Regions from separate parts of the Alteromonas macleodii ATCC 27126 genome, predicted to be linked through region 3. Evidence: predicted binding sites of a transcription regulator. Region 3 holds the regulator's gene; each other region holds the start of a gene.
The links. The regulator FliA, encoded in region 3, starts transcription of late flagellar genes. The targets are predictions, from matches to a motif close to CTAAAGNTNNNNNNNNNNNNGCCGATA.
Positions count from the first base shown of each region.

Region 1: a site for FliA is predicted at 7,184-7,210, ahead of MASE_RS09435 (VC2046/SO_2500 family protein). Genes of this name have one in related genera too.
Region 2: a site for FliA is predicted at 2,945-2,971, ahead of MASE_RS02540 (DUF3530 family protein). Genes of this name have one in related genera too.

Region 1 covers NC_018632.1:2,219,638-2,229,870, reverse strand. Annotated here, with positions in the region: gene MASE_RS09470 (DEAD/DEAH box helicase) at 1-356, shown strand, start outside; gene MASE_RS09465 (hypothetical protein) at 601-1,134, shown strand; gene MASE_RS09460 (restriction endonuclease) at 1,290-1,805, opposite strand; gene MASE_RS09455 (hypothetical protein) at 2,580-3,857, opposite strand; gene MASE_RS09450 (hypothetical protein) at 4,082-4,720, opposite strand; gene MASE_RS09445 (EF-hand domain-containing protein) at 5,151-5,399, opposite strand; gene trhO (oxygen-dependent tRNA uridine(34) hydroxylase TrhO) at 5,452-6,447, opposite strand; gene MASE_RS09435 (VC2046/SO_2500 family protein) at 6,597-7,151, opposite strand; gene MASE_RS09430 (response regulator) at 7,273-8,913, shown strand; gene MASE_RS09425 (hypothetical protein) at 8,933-9,478, shown strand; gene MASE_RS09420 (DUF6279 family lipoprotein) at 9,599-10,233, opposite strand, start outside.
Region 2 covers NC_018632.1:573,340-583,572, forward strand. Annotated here, with positions in the region: gene MASE_RS02525 (response regulator) at 1-28, opposite strand, end outside; gene MASE_RS02530 (AmpG family muropeptide MFS transporter) at 114-1,460, opposite strand; gene MASE_RS02535 (hypothetical protein) at 1,504-1,827, opposite strand; gene MASE_RS02540 (DUF3530 family protein) at 1,970-2,857, opposite strand; gene rluA (bifunctional tRNA pseudouridine(32) synthase/23S rRNA pseudouridine(746) synthase RluA) at 3,008-3,724, opposite strand; gene rapA (RNA polymerase-associated protein RapA) at 3,774-6,635, opposite strand; gene MASE_RS02555 (DUF4019 domain-containing protein) at 6,965-7,756, shown strand; gene MASE_RS02560 (gluzincin family metallopeptidase) at 7,758-9,155, opposite strand; gene MASE_RS02565 (PhoH family protein) at 9,677-10,233, shown strand, end outside.
Region 3 covers NC_018632.1:1,150,646-1,160,878, forward strand. Annotated here, with positions in the region: gene flhA (flagellar biosynthesis protein FlhA) at 1-851, shown strand, start outside; gene flhF (flagellar biosynthesis protein FlhF) at 881-2,290, shown strand; gene MASE_RS04890 (MinD/ParA family protein) at 2,296-3,162, shown strand; gene MASE_RS04895 (RNA polymerase sigma factor FliA) at 3,159-3,890, shown strand; gene cheY (chemotaxis response regulator CheY) at 3,927-4,310, shown strand; gene MASE_RS04905 (protein phosphatase CheZ) at 4,345-5,100, shown strand; partial or broken gene MASE_RS04910 (chemotaxis protein CheA) at 5,113-7,346, shown strand; gene MASE_RS04915 (protein-glutamate methylesterase/protein-glutamine glutaminase) at 7,375-8,505, shown strand; gene MASE_RS04920 (ParA family protein) at 8,534-9,298, shown strand; gene MASE_RS04925 (chemotaxis protein CheW) at 9,306-10,112, shown strand; gene MASE_RS04930 (chemotaxis protein CheW) at 10,130-10,233, shown strand, end outside.

The sequences.
Region 1 (10,233 bases), 1.1 Mb from region 3:
CTAAGAACGCGGATGAATACATTCACCGTATCGGCCGTACAGGCCGTGCTGGGCAAAAAGGCGAAGCATTCTCGCTAATTGGCCCTCGTGACTGGAACAGTTTCGAAGGGCTTAAGAATCACCTTCAATATGCATTAGAGTGTTCACCACACGACGAATTTTCGGCGTCTTTTAAAGGTTTTACCCCGAAGAAAAAAGTGTCGAAACAATCAAATGCGAAAAATGGTAAAAAGCGCGTAGCGAAACCAGCAAAACCTGGCACTAAAAAACGTGTCGATACCATGTCTGGAGAAGATATTGGTATGGTTCCTGTGAAACGCAAGCCAAGAAACACTCTGTCTGACGACGACGAGTAAAACTCTATATCGTAGTTTGAACCATCACCGCCGCTAGTCACAATTCACTATTGAATAGCGGTGTGTAACCTTTCACTTTGTTTTTAATCACATTTTCTTACAGCACTTTGATAGTACACCTCGCCATCATATGCTTTACTACGCATATAGCAACAAGTCGATTGTGCTGACTACACGCTTTAACTGTTTGTAACAATGCGTGTAAGCGGCACACACTCCCCCCTTTAAAATGGATTTTAACCACATGAAATTTATAAAGTTCGTATCGTTAGCCTTGTTTATAGTAATAGTCGTTGTGGCACTCTCCTATGAAAAAATAATAGTACGCGTATTGTTGCCGCAGTACATAGAGTGGGCACATGAAACAGATATGAAAGGCTTAAAAATAGGTCAACCGTTGAATGAACAAGAATTGGCGCTAGCAGTGGAGATAGGAATTAAACAGCCTAAGAAAGTAAGAATTGTTTATGTAGATGAAGTGCCATATCCCTACGAAAACTTCGCGCTTAAAGTGTTTGGCGAAGCCGTTGGACTTGTTGGAGAAGGAATAATAATTAACGCACAAGTTTTCGGCTATTCGATTTATGCTCGTAAAGATTTCGAGCTTAATAGACCCAAGTTAGCCCACGAATTAGTGCATGTGTTACAGATTGAACGAGCCAGTTTAGATGAAGTTGTCACCCAACACTTTTTCGACATGGCTGAATACGGTTACGATAAAGCCCCACTAGAAGTAGAAGCGTCCGCAGCCAATAAAATATACAGTGCTAATTGGTAATTTGTATTCACCAAGGATTGCATTTTAGGACGCCGGTACTTATTGCTTAGAGTAGCGTTTGTGTTAGAGGTCCGTTTTAGACAAATAGCGGACGTTTAACGCCGCGCTCTGCGGAAAATTTGTCCGGCAGCAGCGTCTTGTTAGGCTATTTTTTCTCATTCTGCATAGATCAAACTTTGAGTTGTAAATCTATTGCCACATTCCCCAATCCAAATTGATTTCTCATCAACATCTGGTGGCATAATTAATGTTTCAGGACGAATATTGCATTTTAAAAGTTCGAAGAGGCTTTGACCATCTATTAGTTGAAGTTCAAGCCTGCTGTTAATACTTTTGAGCTTTTCTGGGATTTTATTTGCAGGCTTAGTAAATTTATCTGCGGTTGTTACAAAAATACCTTTTTTAATGTCTTCTATTTCCATAGCACCGACAAAATTTCTTACTTCTGAAACTGATTCAGTGTTTTGAGAAATCCGCCTTTTTACTTGAACAGCACTAATTATGTTGCCGTTTTTAGAACACACATGCAGATCAATACCACCATCTGGGTCGTTAACATTAGCGGTTGAAGTAAGAACGTCACACGATAAATGTTCTTTTAATATAGACTGTACTAGAGACTCTGCGGCCCCTGCACTAATAAGTTTTCTATCCTCCCAACTTTTCAGCAAGTTGAGTTTAAGGTCATCGATTACTATTGAATTACTAGAAATATCGATTTCTTCTAGTACTGGGTAATGAATATATGGCTATAGGTATTTCAGCCAATTCCATTTAGCTGACCTTCTTTAGTTGAGTTCCACCAATTGCAAAAATCGCATAAATACAATATAGGAGACATTATTACCCAATCCCAAGGAGGTCGGTACTCGTCTTCAGCGAACGTCGGTGTATGATGGTATTTACTTACAGAACTTTTACAAATTGGGCAAAGTTTAGTTTTAAACGATTTTTCAATTAAATTCCAAGTATCTTTTCTACCTAAATCATCGATACCATGACCAAGTTCGATCAAACTTCTGTAGAATTGTCTTTTTATCATAAAGCTATCATTATTGTTTCAAACGAACACATCTGCAGCCTAACGCCAGCTTCCGGAGTCAGATTGCACGCCCTTGTTATGTTTCGTTAACGCCTAGTGTGCCTTTTTAGGGCTACAATTGTTTGCCATATCAAACTAGCGAAAATGACATAGAACACAAGGCTAGTAAACTCCATACCTTCTCGAAGTAATTTTTTGAGAGGTATTATATTTGCTGCTATTCCATTTAAGACACTTGATACTGAACTTATAGCTTCGTTGGCGGACGGCACTAAGTTATATAGCAGATTGCTTTCATGGCCAAGAATTAGCAAATAATAAATTATTGAGAAAAGCACTATCCATAAAACAGGCAATAAATAGCTCTGGCCAAAGTTAGAGCTCTTTTCATTTAGCCAGAAAATTAATTTCTCTTGATTGAAAGGCTTATCAGATAGCCCTTGTTTATATTTAGCCATTTCAAGAACAAAAACTTGTTTGCTTCGATATGATTTCCAATTTTATCGAAAGAGTCTTTTATTATTCTCAGAGTCTCCCTATTTGTGTTGTTTGATAACACTTCTATATTCAGAAAGTTCGGGGCTTCTTTTAAATTTGTGTTTTCTAGGTCAATACCCTGAAAGAACGTGGAATTTCTAAAGTTGGTAAAGCTCAAAAATGTAACATATCTAAATATTGATAATTGATTTAATTCATTATCTCCTTGCAGAGCTGCGAATTTAGATTTTTCGAAGCCTACGAAATCACTGAATATGCACTTAAAACAATAAAAACGACCATACTCTGTAGAATAAGAGTCGAAGAGTCCGTTGAAATTGGTGTTGATTAATTCAATTTCATCAATCAAACCTTCTTTTAATTCAAACTTGGCTTTAAATTCAGAGTTTTCAATCAACATATATTCAGCGTTTAGCTTGTTAAGTACAAACTTTCCATCTATCTCACAATTTTCAATCCGTAGCTTGTGGATTTTTATAAGGTCGTCATCCGTGTTATTAAATACAGGTTTTTTAAGGATGACACTTTCAAACGATAGGCTTTTATCAAAGGAGCAATTGTTAAATAATGGTACATCTAGCGTTGAACTGTGCTCATCACCCAAGTGTGAGCTGACATCTTCTCTAAACGTACAGTTTTGATATAATACATTATTTACATTTCCAAGCAGTTTGGACTGAGTGATAGTCCACCATTGAAAGAACTCACAATCTTGAAAAAATGCTTCGACTTTAGGAATCTCGATTGAGTGCGCAGTAAACTTGCAGTAGTTAAAATGTGCACCTTTAATTTTTCTTAAAAGTTTAAGGTAGTCAAAGTGATCTCTGCTTTCTCTACATGGAAAGAAGATAAAGTTAAATACTGTTACTTCGTTATTGCAGAAATTGACAACCTCATCACTGCCAACACCTTCCTGAAGGTAATTTTTAAATGACTCGGCATTTACTATTTCTGGGTTGTCAGGTTTTTTCCACTCAAAAGCCGATTCAGTTATATACTCGATTAATGCATCATAAAACGTTCTCAAAATGCCGTTATTTTGGAAATCGTGAGAGTAGTCATTTTTCTTGCAATGAAGGACACACTCAGTTGTGCTTTGAAAAACTTCTCGTGTGCAGTCATCGATACTACAGATTTGGCTCAATGTGATCACTCCATGATGATAGAAATTGGTCTTACCCACTAAAAGTGGACATCCATGTTATAGGAGATGTCCACTAAGTTTGGGTAAGTCCTAAATATAACGCCCGCACAAGGGGCAGCAGCAAAACGTAGCGGCGATTGGGACAAACTTGCGAAGCACCAAAACTAAATCGCCCCGTAGTTTTGATGTCCCAGCGAGCCTGCGAGCGACTTGATACGATTGTTAGCCCTACTTTACAAGCAGCTACCGTATGAGCCAAATAATCAGGCTCTAATGCTTATCCAATTAGATTCTTTGCCTGATAGCATATTTTCATATATCTCAGCATGTCTATCAGAGTATTCATCCCAAATTTTCCAGTACTTGTATTTCTTGTTCATTAGTCCCATAACAAGCTCAAGCACTACATCACCAAACAAACCTCTTTCATGTATCTGGCTAATTAACAATCTATATTCTCGCTCTGGCATAGACTTAACATTAAGCTCACCATTCTTGATGTATTTGACTCTGATGTGTTTCTCATTTTGCCCATTGAGGTAACCGTGAACCAATTGATTTCTATAATCTTGTATGAATATTTGTTCTTCTTCGGTAAAAGCACTCCATAGCTCGATAATTGAGTCAACGAGTTCGTAAGATTGTTTGCAATAGCGAACTAAATGGAGCTGATTTTTTGATACAGCCTCATTTTTAAAGCCATCTATTTTCTTGCTGTGTGAGCTCACCACATCAAGTAAGCTTGTAAATAGCAAAACCATAGCCTTTGTGATCAAAGGCCTATCACCTTGGTATTTGTCCGATAGCAAATATACCGCCCAATTATTCGTACAAATGTATGGGGTATGAAACAAAGAGTAAATTTTATTAATTATTTTAATATGTTGAATTTTTGCTTCCATTCTTTATCTCATTCCTCGTTGACCGAACCACCACATGTGGGGGTAACAGCTTATTACTGGGACTTCATAGTAACACCCGTTTCCCCTGAAAAACTATACTCTGTGTTTTCATGGGAAAGGACAATTCTCTGCTATACGTACACTAGAGACTGTCAGATTTGTTCTCGCTCTGTTATAAAAAACGTCAGATCAAGTGTTGAGCACTCCAACTCTGAATGTGAACACAAGGAACAACGCCAATAGTGAAGGCTATCGTATGGACGCTACATTTCGCCCTCAACACAAATCACCAAACTCAACACATAAAAAAACGAGTGCTTAAAAGCACTCGTTTTCAATTGGCTCTTTTACGTGGCCTAGCCCTCGTTTCCACGCTTAGCCTAGCGTATCGAAAAGCCTCAGTCGACGATAAGTGTTACTAAATTTAAACTTAGTATTCCCACCATCCTTCTTGCCACCACTCCAAAAACTCTTCAAAGTCGATGTAACCGTCGTCGTTACTATCGATAAGCTTAAAGCCTTCTTGTACGTGGCTAGCTTTCGTTTTTGGTGAAATAACGGTTAGAAGCTCGATGAACTCCGGCAAATCGATTTGGCCGTTGCCATCACGATCGAAAAAGCTGAAGTCCTTTCTAATTTCTTCAATTTTAGATTCTGAAAGTTGAGTGCTCACTCGCATTCCTTATTTCAACTGCAATAAGCACGAGTGTAACGCCCTTCTTTCTAGCTGTCTACGCCTGATTTTCTTTTGCTTTAAGTGCGCGTAAACGTTGAGCTTCTGCTTTTTCCTGACGCTTTTGTTCCATGGTCAAACGCGCTTCCGTTCCTACGTGCTCTTGTTGACGCTCTTTTGCCAGCTGAACCTGTTTTTCACGTTCTCTAAAGCGAGCAATTTGATCGTCGGTATGGGTACCAAAGCAGTGTGGGCAGCTTACACCCGGCTCATACTTATCACTCTGCTTGTCTTCTTCAGTAATTGGAAGTCTGCACGCGTAGCACTGCTCATAATGGCTTTTCTCTAAGTCGTGGTTAACTGCAACGCGATTATCAAATACAAAGCAATCGCCTTCCCACAATGACTCTTCTTTCGGCACATCTTCAAGGTACTGTAGAATACCGCCTTCTAAGTGATAAACCTCGTCAAACCCCTGCTCTTTCAAGTAAGCCGTCGATTTTTCACAGCGAATACCACCGGTGCAGAACATAGCCACTTTTTTATTTTTTGACGGGTCGAGCTCTTTCGCTACGTATTCAGGAAACTCACGAAACGTTTCGGTTTTAGGGTCGATAGCGTGTTTGAACGTACCAATTTCAATTTCATAACCGTTTCGCGTGTCAATAACCGTAACATCTGGGTCGCTAATAAGTGCGTTCCAGTCTTTAGGTTTTACGTAAGTACCAACGGTTTTGCGAGGGTCAATACCCTCAACGCCCATGGTCACAATTTCTTTTTTCAGTTTTACCTTGGTGCGATAGAACGGCTGTTCATCGTGAAGAGATTCTTTGCAAGAAATAGGATTAATACGCTCGTCGCTGTTTAAATAAGCAAGTAATGCGTCGATACCTTCGCGGGTACCAGAAACCGTACCGTTTATCCCTTCGTGGGCAAGAAGAAGTGTACCTTTAATGCCATTAGCTTCCATTGTTTCGAGAAGCGGTTGGCGGATTTCTTTGAAGTTTTCAAGCGCAACAAATTTATACATTGCGCATACAATATATTTAGACATATTTTAACCTTTGCTGATTGGAGCGTAAGACCAGTGCAAAAATGCGGCGCGCAATATAACAAAAAGGAATGATAAAAACTAGGGCGGATACGAATTAGCGCTCCTACGTCAACCCAAACTTAGCACGCAACAACGAATTGAAATGACTGCTATGCAATATTCTCAAAAGATGTGAAGTGTGACGAATTTTCTTGTTGTGAATGGTATTCTTTATCTTGTGATGAAAGGATATCGTATAGCAGCGTATTATCTTCCTTCACGGTGTTAGCGTATTCCTTTTTCAACCGCTTTTGTGTTGCCAAACTACAATTATCTACTACATCGTCGGGTAGACGTTTAGCATCATCAGTTTGTGAAAGTGGAGAGGGATTCATACTTAAATATAACCTTGCTGCCGCATAGTCTTGAGATACTAACTCAGACAAAACGCGCATTCTGCCCCATTCGCTTTCATTAGCGGCTAGCGATGGCCTTCTATAATAATTTAACGATGCAAGCTTGGATTCGATGCTGCTTTTATCATCAGATTCTGACGCTACCGCTTCAATTTCAAATGGCTCGGCAACACTATGTTGCTGCATAGCAAGATATAAAGAGAACAACGCTCCCTGCGCAGATGCTTTAGCAAGCACACCACTGCGCTCCCAGTATATACTGGGGTCAATAGGTATTTGCTCACGAGCTTCGACAGTTTCTTGCGACATTCTTATTTACAACTTCATTTGTATACTTATGTTTTCGGCAAGATAATGTTTTTCTTAAGCTTATTATCTAGAATTAGATATACTCCTATAAAGTAATCGCGCGCTCATTCATGGATTTGAAATGCAATTTAGCAACAAACAAGTACTGATTGTTGAAGACCAACGCCCTTTCCTTCTTTTATTGAAGGGGCTGATGCATTCGATGGGCGCATCTGATGTAGTTACGAAGTCATCTGCTGAACAAGCGGTATCACTATGTAAAAAGCATAAGTTTGATATTGTCATTTGTGATCTACACTTGGGAGCTGACAACAAAAATGGCTATGAGCTCATTGAAGAGTTGCGCACTCGAAGGCTTATCAGTCCCACATCGGTGTTCATTCTGATAAGCGCAGATAGCGCTCGACCGATAGTATTAGGCAGTATTGAACGTAGACCCGATGATTTTTTAATTAAGCCCTTTTCTCAAGTTCAGCTGAAGTCTCGTATTGTTCGTGCGTGGCAAAAAAGACAGTTTCTCCAGCAAGCGTTTAGTCTCGTTGAACAGGGTGAAATAAACAGTGCGATCGACCATATCGAAGCGTTACTTGACGCCCCTTCCCACTATAAAGGTCACTGTGAACAGCTATTAGTCGAGCTATATTGGCGTATAAAGCAACCCGATAAAGCGCTAGATGTGTTACGTGACTACATTGACGGAAAACCCGTGCTGTGGGCGCAAATAGCTATTGGAAAAACTTACTTGCTTTTAAAGGAGTATGAGAAAGCGATTTTAATTGCCAAGAGAACGCTAAAGCGAAACCGGTTCAATGCAGACGCTCACGATATTCTTGCGCAAGCACACCAAGCCACGACATCTGGCGACAGAGCACTAGATGCAATAAAAGAGGCAATAAAACTGTCGCCCTACTCCCTACCCAGGCATTTCAAAGCCTGTGAGATAGGTCGGCAAAATGACGATTTAGTGCTGGCAGCGAGTTCAAGCCAAGCGATCTGGGATTTATCAAAACGAACCGTTCACAAAACAAGTTTACACTGGTGCGGTATTATCCGAAGCCTTTTAGATGTCGCAGAGTTTGCAGACGACAAGCGCCAGCGCAATAAGTATCAGCAAGAAGCATTACTTACTCTGCAACGAGGAAAGTTCGATGAACATCTTCAAAAAATGGACAGAGATTTTGACGTAGATATATTTGGTACAATCGTCAACGCTAGAATTAGTGCTATTGACGGCAAGCTGATTGATGCCAAACGCCACTTAACAACGTCACAAACGCTTCTTGATGATAAGTACACGGAAGTTCCTACTGCGTTTATTCCTGACAGTATTAACGTTATGTATAAACTGGGTGAGTTTGATGATGCGCTACAGTTGAATGCACTTTTAACTTCAAGACAGGATGAGCTCGACCAAAACAGTCTAAACATGCTTGATGCGCAAGCCCTCAATGCTCAGAAAAACTTAGCCAGTTATCAACAGTTCAACCGCGAAGGCATTCAACACTATCAGCAGCAAGATTACGAACGTGCTAAAGCTTCGTTCGCCCTTGCTCAAGGCTTTGCTCCTGTAAATACAGGGGTTGCGCTTAATCTATTACAATGTCTTCTACAAATTGCAATCAAAGAAGATAAAGCCGAAATGAAACTCATTAATGAGTGTAAGCGGTTGTTTAAATTGATTGACGATATGTCACTTAAGGCGCCTTACAAAGAAAAATACACCAACCTTAGAGATGAACTCTCTAAATATATTGGCTTTTGAATTAGAAAACTGGTGAGCTATGAGATTGTTAGTTTTTTTACTGATGGCAATTTTAATCAACGCGGTTAGCGCCAATGAACAGGCGCTAGGTCAGAACGAGTCTTTTGTACTAGCCGATGCTGGTATTCACAGAATGACATTTGAAGAGCTAAACAGTGGTGAAATATTTGTTATTCGCGGATTAAAAGTACCTAGCACACAGCAATTCGAGGGTAGTCAAGCTAACGAGAAACACCTCCCAAAACTCGTCAAAGTTAAAACTGGCAAATACTATTTAAAATCGATAACTCCAGCATTTTCGAACATTGGGGTAAGACGTTTTAAAAAACCCGAATGCGATGGCTGCTTTTTCTCGCTTCAACCAAGCGCGGTTTCTTATCTGGGTAGGTGGAATATTGATTTAGAATACAAATCAAGGAATAAGGTAGAGTGGCATGTACAGAGGCAGTATTCCTACGAGAACCTTAAAACATTAAAACAAAAAAACACTAAATTGACCGAACTTCCCCTTTTCGTTGCTAACGAAGAAGGTAAAGTTCTTAAAATCGACTGGAAAGAATTATAACTTAATACCTTATTTAGTACTGAGTGCTACCACCATAAGTCGCAGCTTTCTTCTTGTATTACGAGAAGGCCAGTACTGTATCGACCGAGCTGAATGAGTACTGAGCCAAAGTATTACTAACTAATCCATAAAATTATCAACCGTTTCGATTAGCTCATCCACGTTTTCAATCAGTGTTTGACGCTGTTTCTCTGAAAGAGTTGAAAATATCTCGGCCAGTAGCGTTGCTGTCACAGTCATATTATGAGCACTACTTTGCTTGTACACATCGCTTTTATAATTATCCGGATTTTGCATTAGCGACACCAATTCTTGCTCAAACCTTTCGTTTTGCTTGCGCGAAACGAATAGCTTTCTTGCCGCATTTTGAATGTTTCTGCGATACGTTATCCAAGCGTCACCTGTAGAAATAAATTGTTGTGCGTAGGTGCTAACAATTTGTTTTTGCTCTTTACTTAGATCTCCAATACGCTCACTTATTGTTTCTTGTATTCGCTCAATTCTATCTTTAAGTCTCTCTGCTTCAGACTTTTCCAGCGCCTCTTGTCGCTCTTCCTCTTCTTCTTTATTGTCTTTTTCTAATGCCGCAAATAGGGTGACAACTTGTTCATCATCGAGTGTTTTAGCCATAGCCGCTAGTTCAGGACTGACCTCGTCTCGTACGCGCTCCCAATGCGATCTAGCTAGCTCAAGGTTGTTATAAACAATACTCGAATTAAGGGTGTCATTCTGAATCTGCTTTTTTATATCCTCTA
Region 2 (10,233 bases), 580 kb from region 3:
GCGACTGGCCAGCCTGGTTTGAGCTCACGTTCATCCTTGCAAGTAATACGCGGTAGAGATACCTACCTTAAATGTAGGCAACTAACGCTAACTTGCAAGGAAGTAGAATAAAATTACGGTGACTCAACGCGCTTTATGTGGTGCCTAATTGAATACAAAAAGCAAAGGCTGGGAATTACCATGACTGCTGTGAGAATAAAGAACAAGCTCCAATTGCCTTCAAGACTATCTACAACAAAGCCGCTGCTAGAAGCGACCAAGGTTCTGCCCGCAACACTCAGGGAAGCCATGAGTGCGTATTGGGTTGCACTAAACGCCCGATTACACAATAGTGAGATAAACGCGACCATAGCAACGGTGCTCCAAGCCCCTGTAAAGCCATCGACAATAACGGTTATGGCTAAAAGAGATGTGGAAGGGCCTGTTTGCGCGATCAGTGCAAATAGTAAGTTAGACGCGGCCATGGCCACACCCGCAATCATTAATCCGCGGTAAATACCGTAGTGAATGTTAACCAATCCACCTAACAGTGAAAACACAATGGTTACCCACCAGTTGAGCAATTTTGAGTAAGTAGCGATATCGCTATTAGAAAAGCCAATTTCTTTATAAAACACGATACTCATGCGGCCTAGAAAGGCTTCACCGATTTTAAATAGAAAGATAAACAGTAAAAACGACGCCGCTAATTTAACGCCGTTTCGATTGAAAAATTCGGCGAATGGCGTGACCAGAGTAGTTTGTATCCAGTGAAAAACGGGAGGCTGCTTTGTATCTTTGGCTGTTATCTTTTCAAGCAAGGCTTCGCGGTCAATTTGTGGCTCGTTCGCTAAACACGTGGCGCACATTAATAAAGCCATGAGAGCACCGAGTAAAAGATAAATGTTTGGCCAAGTCCAAGATGTCATGTCAGCCAAGAAGAACGGGATAGCACCAAGCCCGCCATAACCTGTCCACCAGCCAGCGGTGGCTACTGAAGACGCAGCTGACATGCCGTCTTTGTCGTCTTGGGCAATACAGTCAATGCGAAAACCATCGATGGCGATATCTTGCGTGGCTGAGGCAATAGCAATAAGCAAACCGATTAATGCAACATAAAACAAATCTTGGTCTGCAGTGAGTTGAGACATCACTAAACACAGCAAAACTACACAGCCTTGCATAGCGAAAATCCAACCTCGTCGTTGACCTAATAGTGGGGGCTTGATTTTGTCGACAAGCGGAGACCAGAGGAAATTAAAAGAGTATGTCGCGAAAATAATGCCGAATAAGCCGATGGCCGAGCGAGACAAACCTTCATCTTTGAGCCAAGCAGATAGCACTGAACCAATCATGATCCAAGGGAAGCCACTGGAAATGCCGAAAAGAAATATACTGAGGTATCGTTTGTCGTTAAACGTTTTTAAAGCGTTGAGCAAAACTGCGGCCTTAGGCAAGAATACAAAAGCATATTGAGCCATGAACCAGAGTGAGAAGCAATAACGCGTTGAAGTGAAAGTTTTACTATGGACGAATGCCTACGCAGTCGAGTGGGCAATGACCCAAACCTTCAAGGAAATTCACGCAGTTATTTAGTTCATCTACAAGAAACTGGTCGTTAATTAGCTTGTCTTCATTCCAATAATGCACTTGGTGAAGTAAATGCCAAAAAACCCGTTCTTTTTGTGTGTAGGGCTGCGTTAAGGTGTAATCAATTTGCCCCCATTCTTCCATACTATCCCAAAAGAATAGCTCGATCTCCTCGATAGGAAGCTCTCCTTGCCAAAATGCTCTCAAATAGAAACACAGCTGCTTTGCTTTGTTATCTACGAAATCTTGAACACTCACAAGTAACTCAACCGTTTATGTTTGCTAAAAGTATTATAGTTCATAACAATCTTACTGCTTAGGACAGAGGCTTGCTATTTACACCATTAAATTTAGGTAATTGTTTTGGATACTAATTTAGCGTAATCGGTTAATTATCGAATTACCAGCCTAGGTGGCGAGTCCAACCAATAGTGCTATTTGCAACTATCTGAATATGAGGGGATTTCTGAAACTCCTTTATACTAAAGGCTAATAAATTGCTGGGAATAATTATTTGCCGATAGTGCATCTTTAGTGCGTTTTTTGCGCTAATCTTTCGCTTTTGCGTGGTACTGTTCGCCCAGTCGTTAAATCCACTTAGTGACAGATCCAATATTGGAAAGCTGGACTGCGCTATATTATCTATAACTAATGTGTTCGTTGATTCTTCTGGCCAAAAAGGTGAAATGGCTACGAAAGTGTCTGGATGAAGTTGAGGCTGTTGCTCTACGACGGACAAGTAAGTTGTGGCCAGCATGCCTTGTGCAATGACCATACGGTAGCCTGAATTGTCTTGTAAATAATTATTCAATGCATTGAGTTGTAAACTCAGCGCTGAAGTTGCTGATTCAAAATTGAGATACTGCGTAAGTTGATTACTTCTGGGGTGGATATTTTGGGCTGACATAGACGTAGTTTCAGAGTCTGACATGTCGGTGTTTGTAGATTCAGCAGGTAGGTTCTGCTGGGACGTGACATTGACCGGCAAATTAAACGGACTTATCACTACATTCCAGCCTTTTTCAGCAAGCATGTTGGCAAGGCTATTTCCCTGCGCGAGCGTAAGGCTAGAGGGAAAAGGCTCTGTGAGTATGATAGCCACACCCAAAGGTAATGGTGTTTGCGCTTCAATTTCAATAATTGGGGATTCAACTTCTCCAATCATCAAAGGTTTCACTTCTCCAGGCAGATAGGCGTGACTAACATCTGTGAAAAAGTCACAGTGAGCTGTCATAGGCAATAGCGAAACAATAACAGCAAATGTTAAAAGGAGAGCGTGCCTTTTCATAAAATGTGGTTTGCCTTTACCTTAATCTGGATCTATTCAGCTTGGACAGCATCAAATTAATTCGTACATCAAGCGTTATACGAAGGTTATCGGCAGGGTGCGTTAAAACTAAAATGGAGTCTATTGATAAAGTTGAATAGCGTTAAAACGCTACTCAAAACTTTCTGAGAGCGGCTTTGGGCAAAACGGACTAAAAGGGATGGCGACATTAAAGTGCAGCCAATGCCCAAGTGTCGGGTGCGAAAGACTCAAGCTTTCAGCATGAAGCTGTAAACGAGGCGCCATGGATAACGCTTCTTCATGCGCATAGAGTCTATCTCCCAAAATAGGGTGACCCAAAGCAAGCATATGTACTCGCAGTTGGTGAGAGCGACCGGTAATGGGATAAAGGGCAACGAGAGAATAGGGTCGCTCTTTTTCATCCAGTGTGCGCTCAATGACGTCAAAGTGCGTTACGGCTTTTTTACCGCGCTCGAAGTCTACCATTTGCTTTGGCCTGTTTGGCCAGTCGCAAATAAGGGGAAGGTTAACCTCTCCGCTGTCTTGTTCTACATGTCCATGAACCCGAGCGAAGTAGCGCTTTTTAGTTTGACGTAATTCAAACTGTTTCGAGATATGGCGATGGCTGTCTTTATTAAGCGCCAGCACCAAAATACCCGAAGTCGCCATGTCTAAGCGATGCACTACTGTGGCGGTGGGATACACACGGTTCACCCGGCTAATCAGCGAGTCGCGGTGCTCTAATGCTTTGCCCGGAACGCTCAATAGCCCGCTAGGTTTATGCGCAACCACCATGTCCTCATCTTGATACAAAATATCAAGATAAGGTGTCATCGGTGGGTTATAAACAAAACTTGGGTTCGCCATTATGTACTCGTTACTTCACAGTCGCTTTTGAATGTTTAACCTTTCGAGGTTACGGGTTATTTACCACAATACGAATGGCGTCCAGCTGAACATCTGCATCCTGAATAACTTTATCAAGGGCGTTCATTTGCGTTTCAATAAACTCAATTTCGCTGTCACGTACTGCTGGGTTACGCTTTTGAAGATCGCGCAAGCGCTGTATTTCTTCGTTAAGCGTGCTGTGCATGCTGTTAAGTGCGTCGTGTTGCTTTTGGTTAGCTTGCTGATGGGCAAGCTTACGCGCCTTTTCAATGGCAAGCTCAAGCGGCTGTTGCAAGGCTTTTAGAAGCTGAGCCGAGATCTTACGTCCAATTTTACGCTTAACGTCGAAGCTCAATTCAGACGGGTTTCCTTGCGCATCTAAACACACTCGCACGGGCGTTTGAGGTAAGAAACGGCCTAACTGAAGCGCTTTAGGCGCTTGCGCCTGCAGCACAAACAACGCCTCAACCCAATAAGCGCCTTTTGGCAAAGACGGCTCGGCAATAAAGCCCATGCTGCTCTTTCCGTGCACGTCGGTGAGTACTACGTCCATGGCGGTATGCACAAGTGGATGATCCCAACTTAAAAACTGCACGTTTTCTAGCGTGGTGGCAACACGGCGCTTGTAAGTAACCGTCATGCCCTCTGGGTCAAGACCTGGAAGCTGGCTCACCATCGATTCAGTTGGCATAAGAATAAAGCAGTCATTGCCTTTTTCGTCCTGCTGAACACCAATAGCATCGAATACGCGACCCATAAAGCGCGACAAATCTTGTTCGCTATCAAGGGTGATAATGTCTTCAAGCAGTTGTTCTACGCGGCCCTCTCCCGAAGCATTAAGCTCTAGGAGACGATCGCGACCGGCTTCAAGCTGCGCTACGAGCTGGCTATTAAGCGTAACACTCATGTTCACTAGCTCGTCACGCGCGCTCATATCGTCAGGGTGTAAGCACGCACCAATAAGCAGAGGCTTAACGTCGTCGAATACACCAGAGCCCGTGGGGCAGGTCTTTTCGAAGGCATTCAGCCCTTCGTGATACCAATCTAGTAATACGTGCTGCGCGGTTTTCGCTAAATACGGCACGTGAATTTGTACGGTTTGGGTTTGGCCAATACGGTCAAGACGACCAATACGTTGTTCAAGCAGATCTGGCGTGATAGGCAAATCGAACAGCACCAAATGATGAGCGAACTGGAAGTTACGACCTTCGCTACCAATTTCACTACACAGTAGAATTTGTGCGCCGTCTTCCTCATCAGCAAAATAATGGGCCGCCTTGTCGCGCTCCACAATGCTCATGCCTTCGTGGAATACACTGTGGCGAATACCGGTTTGCGTGCGAATAACCTCACCTAACTCTTGCGCTGTACGGGCGCTTGCGCAAATAAGCAGAATCTTTTCTGGCTTAACGCTTTGCATGAAATCAAGCAGCCATTCAACGCGCGGGTCTTGCTTGGTCCAGCTGTTAACCACGCTTGCCATACGTTCAGGATACAGTGAATAGGTTAAGTCGCCGCCGCTCACTGCATCTGAATAAACCTCAGGCAAAGCCAGTTCGTAAGCGCTTAATTTACGCATCGGAAAGCCTTCGATATTGGCGCGGCGGTTTCTAAACAGCATACGACCTGTGCCGTGACAATCGATAAGTTGGTGCAGCAACGCATGGCGATTTTCCGGCGCACTTAAATCACCCGCATGTTCCATTACGTCAGGCGCGAATTCTGCGAGTTTGCTGCGTTGTTTGTCGTTAGGCTCGGCGTCTGAAAGTAATGGCGCTACCGCATCGGCCAGTTGGCTGTATTTCGATTCTTCATCTAAGAATGCATCGTAGCTATGGAAGCGAGCCGGGTCGAGCAGGCGCAAGCGGGCAAAGTGGCTTTCGTGACCAAGTTGATCAGGCGTTGCGGTAAGCAGTAATACGCCTGGCGTTTGGTTTGCCAGCGCTTCCACACACAAGTATTCGGCAGAGGGAGCCTCACTTGACCACGCAAGGTGATGGGCTTCATCGACAACCATTAAATCCCATCCTGCAGCTTGAATTTGCTGCTGGCGTTTTTCGCTCTTGCTTAGGAAGTCGATACTACAAAGTACTAGCTGGTCGTTTTCAAATGGATTCACAGCGCTCGCGTCAGATGTTTCGTCATCTTGTAAGCCTTCGCTCTTCTCTATAGCCTCGCAACGACTTTCATCGTAAATGGCAAAAGGAAGGTTAACGCGACGAAGCATTTCAACTAACCATTGGTGCATGAGCGAGTCTGGAACCAAAATAAGCACGCGCTCTGCGCGGCCTGTTTTAAGCTGCTGGTGAATAATTAACGCGGCTTCAATGGTTTTACCAAGACCTACTTCATCGGCAAGTAATACGCGAGGTGCGTGTCTGCCGCCTACCTCTGACGCAATGTGGAGTTGGTGCGGAATAAGCGATATGCGCGCACCTGCAAGACCAATGGTGTTTGAACGTAAGTAATCGTATTGATGATCTAAAGCACGCTCGCGCAAATCGAACCATTTAGGGTTGTCTAATTGCTGACTGAACAGGCGCTTTTCAGGTTGGTTCAAGCGAATGTGGCTGTCTAGCATGGTTTCAGGTAATCGCGCTTGCGCTTTGGTGTCTTCGCGAAGCCCGTGATAGATGAAAAGATCTTGGCTTTCTTCTTTTTCAGTAATGGTCATTTCCCAGCCGTCTTGGCTTTTGACCGTTTCGCCAATTTCAAAAATTAGTCGCGTAAGCGGCGCATCTTGCTTAGTATACTTTCGCGCTTCGCCTGTTGCTGGATACAACACTTCGACAGAACGGAAGTCGCTACCAATAACGACACCTAACCCCAGCTCTATTTCTGTGTTGCTTAACCAACGCTGACCAACTGAAAATTGACTATTTGAACTCATAAATCACCAACCTATTTTTCGGGGGGCGGTATTGTACGCATTGCGTTGTGATAAGTCATTAATACTAGCTCATTTGATTTGCGGTTGCAGGTGGGGGGATTGAGTACCTATGCCCTGCGTTAACAAGACGATTAGCACTAGTAGGCCTTCTTTGCTTCACAACGAGAATGCTGGTAGCAAAAGAATAAGAACGTTGACGTGCCCATCAGGCTTGCTTTGTCACAGGGTTGGCGTAAAACTGTCGTATCACTGACCATGGATATTTCTTACTGTTAACCGCGTTACGTTTTTAACGTATGTGAATCGCAGCTAACAGGAGGAAGCGCGAGATGGATATGAAAGTAGACAGTCAAAAGCTTATACAACTTCGCAATGCTAGGGCATGGAGTCAGCAGCATCTGGCAGATGTGTCTGGATTGAGTTTGCGTACTATTCAGCGAATTGAGAAAACACAATCTGCATCACACGATTCAATAGGCGCACTTGCTTCAGTTTTCGAAACGACGCCCGATGCGCTTTTAATGGGTGAAACCCATGCCACTACAAGTCATGCTCAAGGGCAGCCAACCTCGCAAACTTCTACTGCGGGCGAGAATGCCGCAGCTCATCATTCAATTAAGCTGCAGGGTGACCGGCCAACGTCGTTGAATCCCCAACATGTTCTTTGGATCACGCTAGCGCTCGCCATCAGTTTGTTCGTTGCTATTTATTATGCGCAAACGGTCAATGCAAACAATGGTAGCAACCAAGTAATTGAAGCTGGCAAGCCAGTTAATGTCAGTAGCGAAGTCCTTGAAGATGCAACAAGTTGGCTGGAACTTATCGACAGCGGTGAATATGAACAAAGTTGGAAAGAGAGTGGGGCTATTTTTAGAAGCGGTATTTCAATCGCTAAATGGACCGAGGCGATGCAGCTAGTCAGGGAGCCATTGGGGGCGGCCAAGTCGAGGGAAATCGCGTTAGCACAAGCGCCAACTTCACTGCCTGGATTGCCTAAAGGAAACTACCTAATTTTGTCGTTCACCACTGACTTTGATTCCCAGACCACAATGAAAGTAGAGACCCTTTCTATGGTGGAAGTTGATGGCGAATATAAAGCAATAGGCTACTTCATTAAGTAGCCTACCCAGGTAACTGGTACAAAGTTTCAATTCCTTGAATGGCTTTGAAAGCATGATCGCTCGTTGCATTGTTGATGGCTTTGATAAGTTCAGGTGCATTGTAGGGCTCTAACAAGGTTAGGAACGTCGCTGTACCAGGCGGCATGCCATTATTCACTGCTTTTTGAAGTCGCTTCCATACGGTGAACAGCGACTCCTCACCTAACGTTTTTTGTTGCACCACGCTATCGATGGCGCGGTGCATTATCATCCCGCATGAATAATAAAGATTGAAGTGTCCGTTTTTATAAGCACGAGCCAGCGTTGTCTGCGCCAGCCCTTCAGTACAGCTCTCGAAAGCGCGGGTCATTCGGCTTTCAACATAGCTATTGGCGTCTTCGTAGAGGAAGTTCATGGCGATTGCCGCAAAGTAGTCGGCGTTGCCCTCGTGCAGCCAAGACTGATCCTCGTTCTCTGATACACCTTCGGTACTGCCAGGCTGATATAAATGGGCGACTTCGTGAGCAAAGAACCAAAGTGTTTGGTTAACAAAGCTGCTGTTTTTGGCCTGCTCATTTAAGTCTTGTCTGTTCCAATGCATAAATATCTGGTTAGGTAGTGTTCCACCTTGTGTAGAGTGATCGTCTACGTTTGCGTAAGAGGCAAATAACATGGGCTTTTCGCCCTTAAGCGGATTAAGAGAATGGGAGAAAAACGCCATCATGTTGGGTATATCTTCTTCTAGCGAAGCTTTAATGCTTTCAGGAAGCCCGGGATCAATTAGGGCAACCACATCATCGGTAATAATTGGCTGTTGCTTACCCACATACACGACTCTTCCATCATTGTTATCTGTCCACGACACGCTGCTTTTCATTACTTTGCCATTCAACAATATGTGTTCATCACTGGGAACATTGAGTGTCAGGTGCCATTTATTATCTTCTTCAGTACAGGTATTAGCACAAGCAAACAGTCGTCCAGAGTGAAAGGCATTTCCACCATCAGAAAAAGGAGAAAATGGTGCGTAATCTTTACCCAAATGTTTATAGGTGGGCGTCAGAAAAAATGACACGGTAGAGAGGGGCTTGCCTGACTTCGAGCGCACAAGTTCTTGGTGTTTGGTGTCATCAAAGATGATTTCTATGTCGTTGTCTTGCGCGAACCAACGTGTTGTTCTTGATGTATCTGGGTTTCTAACAAAAGCCAGCGTTTTGGCTGGCGTAGTCAATGTGTAGGTGACTACCCATTTTTCAGACGTGTCAGCCGTGCTTTTCTCAACCTTGATTAGAATGTTAGCAGGGGAAGAATCATTGTGCGCTTGGCTATTCGCCCATGCAATTTCAGCGTTAAAGTACGCTAGTAGCGCTAACGTCATGCTTATGGCCGTTTTTATTTTTGTGATGTTAAGCCAATTCATAGCTGACCTTTCCCTGAGTGTTATTAATTTAAACGCATCCACTTTACTGAGGTGTTGTGGCATTGGGTTAGCACCCGTGTTTAATTCACCGCTTCAACAAATACACCTTAGCCTATTTGGGTATTAAAAACGCAACTAAAGCTGCGCTAACTGTAGTTAAAGTGTGAGCATTTGTTACGAACCAAGTATGCCAGTTTCTTGTTAATGCAGAATGGGAGCGCTGTGCTATCTCATATTACGTGAAGGGACTGCTCTTCGCTTATCACTTGCTCTAACGAAAAATAAAAAAGAAAAAACAGTGCTAAATCTCAAAAACTGGATTATGGTGGAATTAAGGGTTCGCTAATTTAACAAACGAACCTTTGAGGCAGAAAGAGTAGTACTGCTTCTCAGTCGACGCGAGTAGGGGAAGAAGTCCTGTTTCGAGCGGCATTCTCCTACAACCGTAACTGTAGCTTGTTAGCGCGTGCGTTCATAAATGAACAATACGTCTAACCTGGCTTTATTTACCGGAGTGAAGGATGCCAAGAAAAAATTCTACCGATACTAAGATTTACGTCCTCGATACCAATATTCTGCTGCACGAACCTCACGCTTTTCTCTCCTTTAAAGAACATGACGTTGTTATTCCAATGACCGTATTGGAAGAGCTCGACTACATCAAAGACAGCAAAAAAGACGTGGCGCGTGATGCACGGGTATCCATTCGGGCAATGGAGGATTTACTCCACGACGCAACGCCAGAAGATATGCTAGCGGGTGTATCGATGGAAGGGTTGGGCGCGGGTCAAACGGCACCTACAGGGAGTCTATCTATATTCGCCGACCTCAACATGGTTGAGGCTCAGCAAGTGTTTACCAGCAACGAGAATGACAACCGCATTATTAACGTAGCGCTACATCTGCAGAAGACTTTTGCGCCGCAGAAGGTCGTGTTGGTTACTAAAGATTTAAACATGCGCCTTAAAGCGAAAGGAGCAGGCCTTGCGCATGTTGAAGATTATCGTACCGATCAGCTTATTACTGACATTAAATATCTATCTCGCGGGTTTCACACCTTTGAAGGTAACTTTTGGGA
Region 3 (10,233 bases):
TAGAGCCCAACACTTACACCATCGCTATGCTAGGCGTAACGATTGGGGATTCCATCATCAGTCACGATGAAGAACTTGCTATTAATCCAGGGCAAGTGTTCGGTAAATTAGAAGGGCGTGCCACTAAAGACCCCGCGTTTGGCTTGGACGCAGTATGGATTAAGCCCAATAAACGGGAGCATGCACAAACCCTTGGATACACAGTAGTAGACGCTGCGACCGTTGTAGCGACCCATTTAAGCCAATTACTCTCTAACAATGCATATCAACTATTAGGGCACGAGGAAGCGCAACAACTTCTTGATATGCTTGCCAAGCAGCATCCGAAACTGGTTGAAGGATTAGTACCAGACATTCTTCCTCTAAGCACCGTCGTGAAGGTACTGCAAACCTTATTGTTTGAAGGCGTGCCTATTCGCGATATGCGTACAATCGTACAAACACTCAGTGAGTACGGCACGCGCAGCCAAGACCCCGATGTTTTAGTGTCTGCAGTGCGTATTGCCCTTAAACGTTTAATTGTCCAAGAAATTACTCAAGGTGCAAAAGAGATACCTGTCATAACCTTGGCGCCAGAGTTGGAACAGATGTTGCACCAGTCACTTCAAGCAGGTGGCGAAGATGGCGCTGGCATAGAACCAGGTCTGGCAGACAAGCTGCAAAAATCATTGCAGCAAGCCAGTCAGCAGCAAGAGTTAGAAGGAGAGCCTGCAGTACTCCTTACCTCAGGCATGCTACGACCCGTTCTGTCTCGCTTCTTAAAATATTCGGTTGTTGGGCTTCATGTTCTGTCTTACCAAGAAGTGCCTGACGACAAACAAATAAAAATAGTCAGTTCGGTCGGTCAATAATCTGACACTGGGTGATTGGAGAGGTTGCAATGAAAATTAGACGTTTCTTCGGCAAAGATATGCGTGAGGCGTTAAGCCAAGTTAAAGCTGAATTGGGCAGTGACGCTGTGATCATGTCAAATCGCAAAGTCGCTGACGGTATTGAGCTTGTCGCAGCCTACGACAAAGAACCTGAGGCGAAGTTATTTACGCCGAAAGCGTCTCCACAAGCCGCTGCAAAAACACCTGGTCAAAAGGCAGTGCCTAGCTTGAGCGAAATCATTGGTGACGACGGTCCTGATAGCCTTAAAGCACTGCTAGAAAAGCAGCACGGTGGAAATAATGGCGTAGCGAGTCCCGCGCAACCCAACCAACCAATGACAGCGAATGCTAAGCACGCCAATGAAATTGCTTCGCACTTAGACTTCTCAGAAGCCTTTATTGACGACGTAGAAGCACAGCAGTCTTCTCATGAACCAGTTCGTCAGAACGCTTTCCCAGAGCATCAAGCGTCAAGTATGGATGATACCTCTGTGACGCAGTCAGCGGAGCTTGCGCAAATCAAGGAAGAGCTAGCGTCTCTTCGCGATGTATTGCAATATCAAGTGGCCGACTTGATGGAAGCTAAGAACAAACGTCAAAAACCTGTTCATCAATATCTAATCACCCGTTTAACCGATATGGGGTTAAGCAACGCGTTAGCGAAACAGCTTATTAGCTATACGCCGTCACATTACAACGAACGAGATGCATGGGTATATCTTCTTAACCTATTGGCTAATCGCATAAATGTGACAGGAAACGATATACTTAGCGCACAAGGTGCTGTTGCATTAGTAGGACCAACAGGTACCGGTAAAACAACTACCGTTGCGAAACTTGCTGCCCGCTATGCGCAAAAATACGGTGCAGAGTCGGTTGCGATGATTACCATCGATACGTATAGAATTGCCGCCTATGAGCAGCTAGCGACATACGGAAAGATTATTGGCTGCACGGTGAGAAAAGCGCAGACTAGTGAAGAACTTGCGGATTTATTATTCCAACTTCGTCATAAGCGACTAGTATTGATTGATACGGCTGGATTTAGTCAAAGAGACAGTCGATTAATTAAACAAATTAAGCAGTTTGATAACGGACAAATGCCAAATGTTAAAAAATATTTGGTAGCGCAAGCAAATACGCAATATCCTGCTTTGCAGAGAATCATTCAAGCGTATGATGATATTGAACTAAGTGGCTGTATTTTCACAAAGTTAGATGAGTGCTACTCTTTAGGAGAGGTGCTTAGTGCAGCGGTTGAATACCAATTACCGGTTAGTTATGTCACCGATGGTCAAAAAGTACCTGAAGACATTAAGATTGCAGAAGCGAAATCTTTGGTTTCCGCTGCTGCAAAGCTTTATAAAAAGTACGGTTTGAATCATACTAGTGGTAACAACGCAATTAAAACAGCATAAGCAGTATGATTGACGACCAAGCGAGTAGCTTAAGAAAAATGAAGCAATCACGGTTAATCAAAGTAATCGCCGTCACCGGTGGCAAAGGTGGCGTAGGTAAAACAAACATTACATTGAACACCGCTATCGCCATGGCGAAGCAAGGTAAACGTGTAATGGTTCTCGATGCGGACCTCGGTCTTGCTAACGTAGACGTTATGTTAGGTTTGCGTGTTGAGAAAAACTTATCCCACGTGCTTTCCGGCGAATGTACACTTGATGAAGTATTAGTGACCGGTCCGCACGGAATAAAGATCGCCCCTGCCACATCAGGCACGCAGTCGATGGCAGAATTGTCGCCAACGCAACACGCTGGCCTAATTCGTGCCTTTAGTGAGCTGCGCTCGCAAATTGACGTGCTAATCGTTGATACAGCGGCAGGTATTTCAGACATGGTGTTGAGCTTTTCAAAAGCCTCACAAGACATCATGGTCGTTGTGTGTGACGAGCCTACTTCATTGACAGATGCGTATGCATTGATAAAAATTCTGAATAGAGAGCACGGTGTTTTCCGCTTCAAAGTTGTGGCTAATATGGTGCGCGACGTGCGAGAAGGCCAAGAGCTATTTAGTAAATTAAGCAAAGTGACAGGGCGTTTTTTAGATGTTGCACTAGAATTAGTGGCGACAGTACCGTTTGACGAGAACATTCGTAAAGCAGTGCGTAAACAAACAGCCATTGTCGATGCTTACCCAGGTTCACCGGCAGCCGTTGCAATAACACAGTTGGCGAGTAAAGCCTTAACATGGCCTATTCCAGCGCAGCCAGGTGGCCATTTAGAGTTTTTCATTGAACAATTAGTTGCAGAAAAAGCCGTAGGAAGTCAGCGTTGAACAGCAAGGCAGCCGCTTATCAACAACAAACCGATAAAGCGCAGTTAGTCGAAAGACATGCGCCATTGGTTAAGCGTATAGCGCATCACTTGATAGCGCGATTGCCGGCTAGTGTTCTTGTAGACGATTTAATTCAATCAGGCATGATTGGATTATTAGAAGCCGCGCGAAACTTTGATGGTTCAAAAGGAGCCAGCTTTGAAACGTTTGCCGGTATTCGCATTCGCGGTGCTATGCTAGATGAAATTCGCAAAGGGGATTGGACACCGCGTTCAGTTCACCGAAATGGCCGAGCGATCACTGAAGCAATTTCGCAAGTAGAAAGCGAAACAGGTCGCGATGCTAGAGATTCTGATATTGCTGATAAGCTTAATGTAAGCTTGCAGGACTATCACCAAATGCTTAATGAAGTAAATGCCGGAAAGCTGGTAGGTATTGAAGATTTAGGTGTGTCAGAAGATGTTATTTCGACAGAGCAAAATCGAGGTAGCGACGCACCACTGGAAGATTTAATGCAAGGCGCTTTCCAAAAAGCGCTTGCCCATGCAATTACGACATTACCTGAAAGAGAAGCGATTGTACTTTCGCTGTATTATGATGAAGAGCTGAACCTAAGAGAAATTGGTGAGGTTCTTGATGTAAGTGAATCGAGAGTCAGTCAAATTCACAGTCAGGCCATGTTAAAACTCAAATCACGAATGAAGTCGTGGCAAGCTGACGAAGAATAGAAATTAATAACAATTAACCCCTCACTGGAGGCTATTTTGGACAAAAGCATGAAAATTCTCGTGGTCGATGATTTTTCTACCATGAGACGTATCATCAAAAACCTACTTAAAGATTTGGGTTTTTCCAACATCCAGGAAGCGGATGACGGAAGTACTGCATTGCCTATGTTGCAGCAAGGTGATTTCGATTTCGTAGTTACCGATTGGAACATGCCTGGAATGCAGGGTATTGACTTGCTTCGCGCGATTAGAGCCGATGACAAGCTCAAGCACCTACCAGTACTTATGGTTACTGCTGAAGCGAAGAAAGAGCAAATTGTTGCCGCTGCGCAAGCAGGTGTTAATGGCTACGTTGTTAAGCCGTTCACTGCAGCAACACTTAAAGAAAAATTAGATAAAATATTCGAACGTTTAGGTTGATCCAGACGCTCACCAGAGAAATGAGGTTTACTGGATGTCAACGAATGTAAACGTTCCAATTTCGTTGGAAGAAGCAAAACAGCTTGTCACCTACCTTGAAGAGGGTGACAACGCTTCAGCCAATGCCCTATTAGAAGCGGCCTCAATGAAAGAAAACGTTGAGTTATTTGCCGAAGTAGGGAAACTGACGCGTCAGCTCCATGACGCGCTGAATAATTTCCAAATAGACGACCGCATTAAAAATCTCGCGACCGATGATATTCCCGATGCACAATCCCGCCTAACCTACGTAATTGAAGAAACTGAAAAAGCTGCTAATACTACTATGGATGCAGTTGAAGCGAGCATGCCTATAGCTGAAATGCTGTCGGCGCGCATCGAAAAGGTTATGCCTGAGTGGAAGAAGCTGATGAATCGCCAAATAGAGTTGGGTGAATTCAAGGCTTTATGCGCAGACTTAGACGAATTGTTGGAAGAAGGTTCGGCACAGTCAGCTAAACTTACACAGTTACTTACAGAAGTATTGATGGCTCAAGGTTATCAAGACTTAACTGGTCAGGTTATTCGCCGCGTTATCGACTTGGTTAAAGAAGTGGAAGACAGCTTAGTTAACATGCTTACCATGTTTGGTGAACGCGACGGTGCAGAACAAACTAAACCATCTAGCGTTAAGGCCGATAAGGTTGATGGTGTAGAGGCAGAAGGCCCTATCATTGATGCCGATAAGCGCGACGACGTCGTGTCAGGCCAAGATGATGTAGATGATCTTCTGTCTAGCTTAGGTTTTTAGGGGAGCGGGCGCATGTCGTTTGATGTTGACGAGGATATATTACAGGACTTTCTAGTTGAGGCTGGAGAGATACTTGAACAATTACAAGAACAGCTCGTTGATCTTGAGAACAATCCTGAAGATGCGGATTTGCTGAATGCAATTTTCCGTGGTTATCACACAGTTAAAGGGGGAGCAGGGTTCCTGTCTCTTACCGAGTTAGTAGAAATTTGTCACGGTGCAGAAAACGTCTTTGACGTAATGCGTAACGGTCAACGAACACTAACCCCTGAACTGATGGATATTATTCTGCAAGCCACAGATGTTGTGGTTGAAATGTTTGAACGAGTGAAAGCTCGGGATCCATTAGAGCCAGCAGATGCACACCTAGTAGACTTGTTACACAAACTAAGTCGCCCGGAATCTCCAGATGAGAATATTTTTGGTGAACAAAGCGCGCCGGCGTCAGAACCTGAGCCCGCGATTGAAGAGCCAGAATTAGTTGTTGAAGAGCCTACTGCACAGGCACCAAGTTCTGGTGATAGCGGCGGTATTGACGAAATCACTGAAGATGAGTTTGAAGCGCTGCTTGATGAGCTTCATGGCTCTGGGGCACCAGGACAGTCCTCAGCGGCTAAAAGCGAACCTGCAAAGGCTGCTGCACCTGCTGCCGCTAGTGATAACGACGATATCACCGACGAAGAATTTGAAGCGCTGCTCGATGATTTACATGGCAAAGGCAAGTTTGGTGGTGAAGAAGCTGCGCCAAAGGCAAATACACCAGCTCCAGCACCAGTTACGCCGAGTGCAGCTGGTGATGAAGAAATCACCGATGACGAATTTGAAGCACTGCTTGACCAACTGCATGGTTCAGGGCAAGGGCCTACCAAGCAGGGAGCCGTTTCAAAGGCGCCAGAGCCTCCTGTAGATAAGGCAGCAACAGAAGCGGTTCAAAAAGCGAAACAAGCAGCGCCAGCTGCGCCAAAAGCGACGCCTGCTCCTAGCGCCGCAGCGCCAGCTAAAGCAAGCGCGCCTGCTGCACCAAAAGTAGCGCCTAGAAAAGATGAGAAGAAGGCGGACCAGCTGCGCCTCCAGCTGAGACTACAGTACGTGTAGATACCAAGCGCCTTGACCAAATTATGAACATGGTGGGTGAACTCGTACTAGTGAGAAACAGGCTAATAAGCTTGGGTATCAACAGTAACGACGAAAGCATGTCCAAAGCCATTGCCAACTTAGATGTGGTAACGGGCGACTTGCAAGGTGCGGTAATGAAAACCCGCATGCAACCTATCAAGAAGGTGTTTGGTCGTTTCCCTCGCGTTGTTCGAGACCTCGCTAGAAGCTTGAAGAAGGAAATAACCCTTGAGCTTGTGGGTGAGGAAACTGATTTAGACAAAAACCTGGTTGAAGCACTGGCCGATCCACTTGTGCATTTGGTGAGAAACTCCGTCGACCATGGTATTGAAATGCCTGATGACCGTGCTGCAGCGGGTAAACCGCGCATGGGTACGGTTCAGCTATCGGCATCTCAAGAAGGCGATCATATTCTTCTAACCATCGAAGATGATGGTAAAGGAATGGATCCTGAAAAGCTTAAAGAAATTGCTATTAGTCGCGGTGTACTAGACGCAGACGCAGCTGCACGGATGTCGGATGTTGAAGCGTTTAACTTGATATTCGCGCCAGGGTTCTCAACCAAAACAGAAATTAGTGATATTTCTGGTCGCGGTGTGGGCATGGACGTGGTTAAGACTAAAATTAACCAACTTAACGGCACCGTGAACATAGATTCACAGCTAGGAAAAGGCACGCGACTGGATATCAAAGTTCCGCTAACGCTAGCCATTCTTCCGACGCTAATGATTGTTGTAGGAAAACAAACCTTTGCGTTACCATTAGGTGCGGTGAACGAAATAATAAATATGGACATCAAAAAGACCAACACGGTCGATGGCCAGCTAACAATGATAGTTCGTTCAAAAGCAATTCCGTTGTTCTTCCTTGGTGAATGGTTGATTCGAGGTCCCAAAAACATCGATAGAGAAAAGGGACACGTTGTTGTAGTGCAAATTGGTACACAACAAGTAGGATTCGTAGTAGACGCGCTAATAGGCCAAGAAGAAGTGGTTATTAAACCTCTTGATGCATTATTGCAAGGCACGCCTGGTATGGCGGGAGCCACGATTACATCAGACGGTGGAATTGCACTAATTTTAGATATTCCGAGCCTGCTTAAACGGTATGCGCGTAAACCCATCAAGTAAGGCGATGAATTAACAGGAATAATAATCCATGGTCTTTAAAGTCCTTGTCGTGGACGACTCGACTTTTTATCGTCGTCGAGTAAAAGAAATACTCGATGGCGATAGGGAACTTGAAGTTGTTGGGGAAGCGAGAAATGGGCGCGATGCACTTGAAAAAGCAGAAGCGCTTAAGCCGGATGTGATAACGATGGATGTTGAAATGCCTGTCATGGACGGCATTTCAGCTGTAAAGGCCATAATGGACAAACGGCCTACACCTATTCTTATGTTTTCTTCGCTTACGCATCATGGTGCGCAAGCGACATTAGATGCGTTAGAAGCGGGCGCGCTCGATTTCTTACCTAAGAAATTTGAAGATATCGCGCAGGACAGAAAAGACGCATCGCGCTTGTTGTGTACAAAAGTACGCTTAATAGCGCGTCGTGGTATTGGTCTTAAGCGTCCGTCGTTTCGCTCTACAGAGGCAAGAAAGCTTCCTGATAATGCGCCAAAGCAGGCGTTTTTTAAAACATCAGGGTTGCTATCAGGGCATAAAGACGCAGCTAAACAACCAACCGTTTCGTCTGTAAGAGCGACGGGAAAGCACTACAAGTGTTTGGCAATTGGGGCTTCTACAGGCGGGCCTGTGGCGCTTCAAAAAGTGCTGTCTCCTTTACCTGCAGAGTTTCCATACCCCATTTTGCTTGTACAACACATGCCAGGAACATTTACTACGGCATTTGCACAGCGTTTAGACACAAACTGTAAGATTAGAGTAAAAGAAGCCGAGCACGGCGACATTCTAAAACCAGGTCATGCGTATCTTGCTCCCGGTGGGAAGCAAATGTTGCTAGAAACCATAGGTGCGAATAAACGCATTGCCATTGTTGATGCAAGTGCGAGTGACAAGGTGAATTATAAGCCCAGTGTTGATCTCACTTTCAGTTCTCTGGCTAAAGCTTATGGTGGGGATGTATTAGGAATTATATTAACGGGTATGGGGGCTGACGGCAGAGAAGGATGCCGAATGCTCAAGGAAAAAGGCGCAACGATTTGGGCTCAAGACCAAGATTCCTGTGTTGTGTACGGTATGCCTCAAGCTGTAGCCGTTGCCAATATATCCAGTAAAAATATAAACATTGATGATATGAGCAGTTGCGTTCAAACCGAAATGCGATAGCAGTTTGAAAAGTAATGGAACAGCAAATATGAAAGTGTGGACAGTAGCGAATCAGAAAGGTGGTGTAGGAAAGACTACCACTACGGTGAGCCTTGGCGGCTTGCTTGCACAGCAAGGCAAGCGAGTGCTCATGATTGATACTGATCCACATGCATCGCTGAGTTATTACTTCGGTATCGATGCAGAAGCGTCAAGTCATTCAGTTTACGATATTTTTATTAAGTCTAATGACATTACGGCCGATAATGTTATGGATTGTCTTTGCCCGACAAAGTTAGACAACTTATATGTGCTTCCTGCAACAATGGCGCTCGCGACCTTAGATAGAACGATGGGTAGCGAACAAGGTATGGGCTTAGTCCTAAAAAAAGCGTTGGCAAAAATCGCAGGGGAATTCGATGTTGCTATCATCGATTGCCCTCCAGTGCTTGGGGTGCTGATGGTTAACGCTCTTGCAGCGTGTGACAAGGTTATTGTGCCTACCCAAACGGAGTATCTGGCGCTTAAAGGGCTAGACAGAATGATTCGTACCATGGAAATTATGGGACGTTCGTTGGACAAATCCTTTGATACTGTGATTATTCCAACTATGTTTGATAAGCGCACTAACGCGGCGCTTGCATCGCGAAAGCGCTTAATGAATGACTATGGTGAGCGCGTGTGGGAAGGGGTTATTCCCGTCGACACGCACTTCAGGGATGCAAGTTTAGTACAGCTTCCCATTTCCGCAGCGTACCCCAAAACACGTGGTGTGTCTGCGTACGAGAAACTATTAGCGGTATTGGAGAAATAACGAGAACATGAGCAAGCAATCGCCTTTTGCCCGTGAAGAAGTGATGGAGGCATACCTTGATAGTCTCCTCAAAGAGCCAGAAGCACCGGAAGATGTGACTGCGCGCACGGCAAAATTGCTCGAGCAGGCTTCTCAGCAGATGGCTGAAACGGCACTTGCTTCTACCGCCAATGAAAGTGAGCCGCAATCAAATGAACAAGAAGCGATAGCGGAAAAGGTTACATCGTTAATTGAAACGCAAAAAGCAGAGACAATTGAAGATGAACAGCAACAGTCTCACGCAGAAACTTTAGTAGAAAATGAACAAGAAGCTGCGTTAAACCGCGCTGAAAAAACAAAAGTTCCACTAAAGGATACTCTCGGTTTTCGCTTTCAGGCGCTATTCTTTGAGGTTGCAGGGTTAACACTTGCGGTGCCTTTGACGTCGCTAGGTGGGATCCACCAAATTGAGAAGATTGGCCCTTTATTTGGAAAACCTGATTGGTTTATGGGTGTAATGTTGCACAGAGAGTCTAAACTAAGTGTTGTTGACTCTGCAAAATGGGTAATGCCAGAAAAATATGACGAAAACCTCGCACAATCGCTTAACTACCGATATCTTATAATGTTAGGGGAAAGTGCGTGGGGTCTGGCTAGTGAAAAGCTAGTCAATACGGTCAATTTGACTACCGATGATGTTAAATGGCGCGAGTCCACAGGTAAGCGTCCCTGGTTAGCAGGGATGGTTAAAGAAAAAATGTGCGCGTTAATTGACGTTGAAGAATTAATATCTATGCTTAACAAAGGCTTAGGCAGTAACGACCAGACGCCATAGTATTGGGAGCCAGGTTCATGAGCGACGAAAGAATAAATAATAACGCCACCGACAGCAACGACGAAGTCCTTCAATGGGTAACGTACCGCTTAGGTGAAGAAACTTACGGTATCAACGTGAT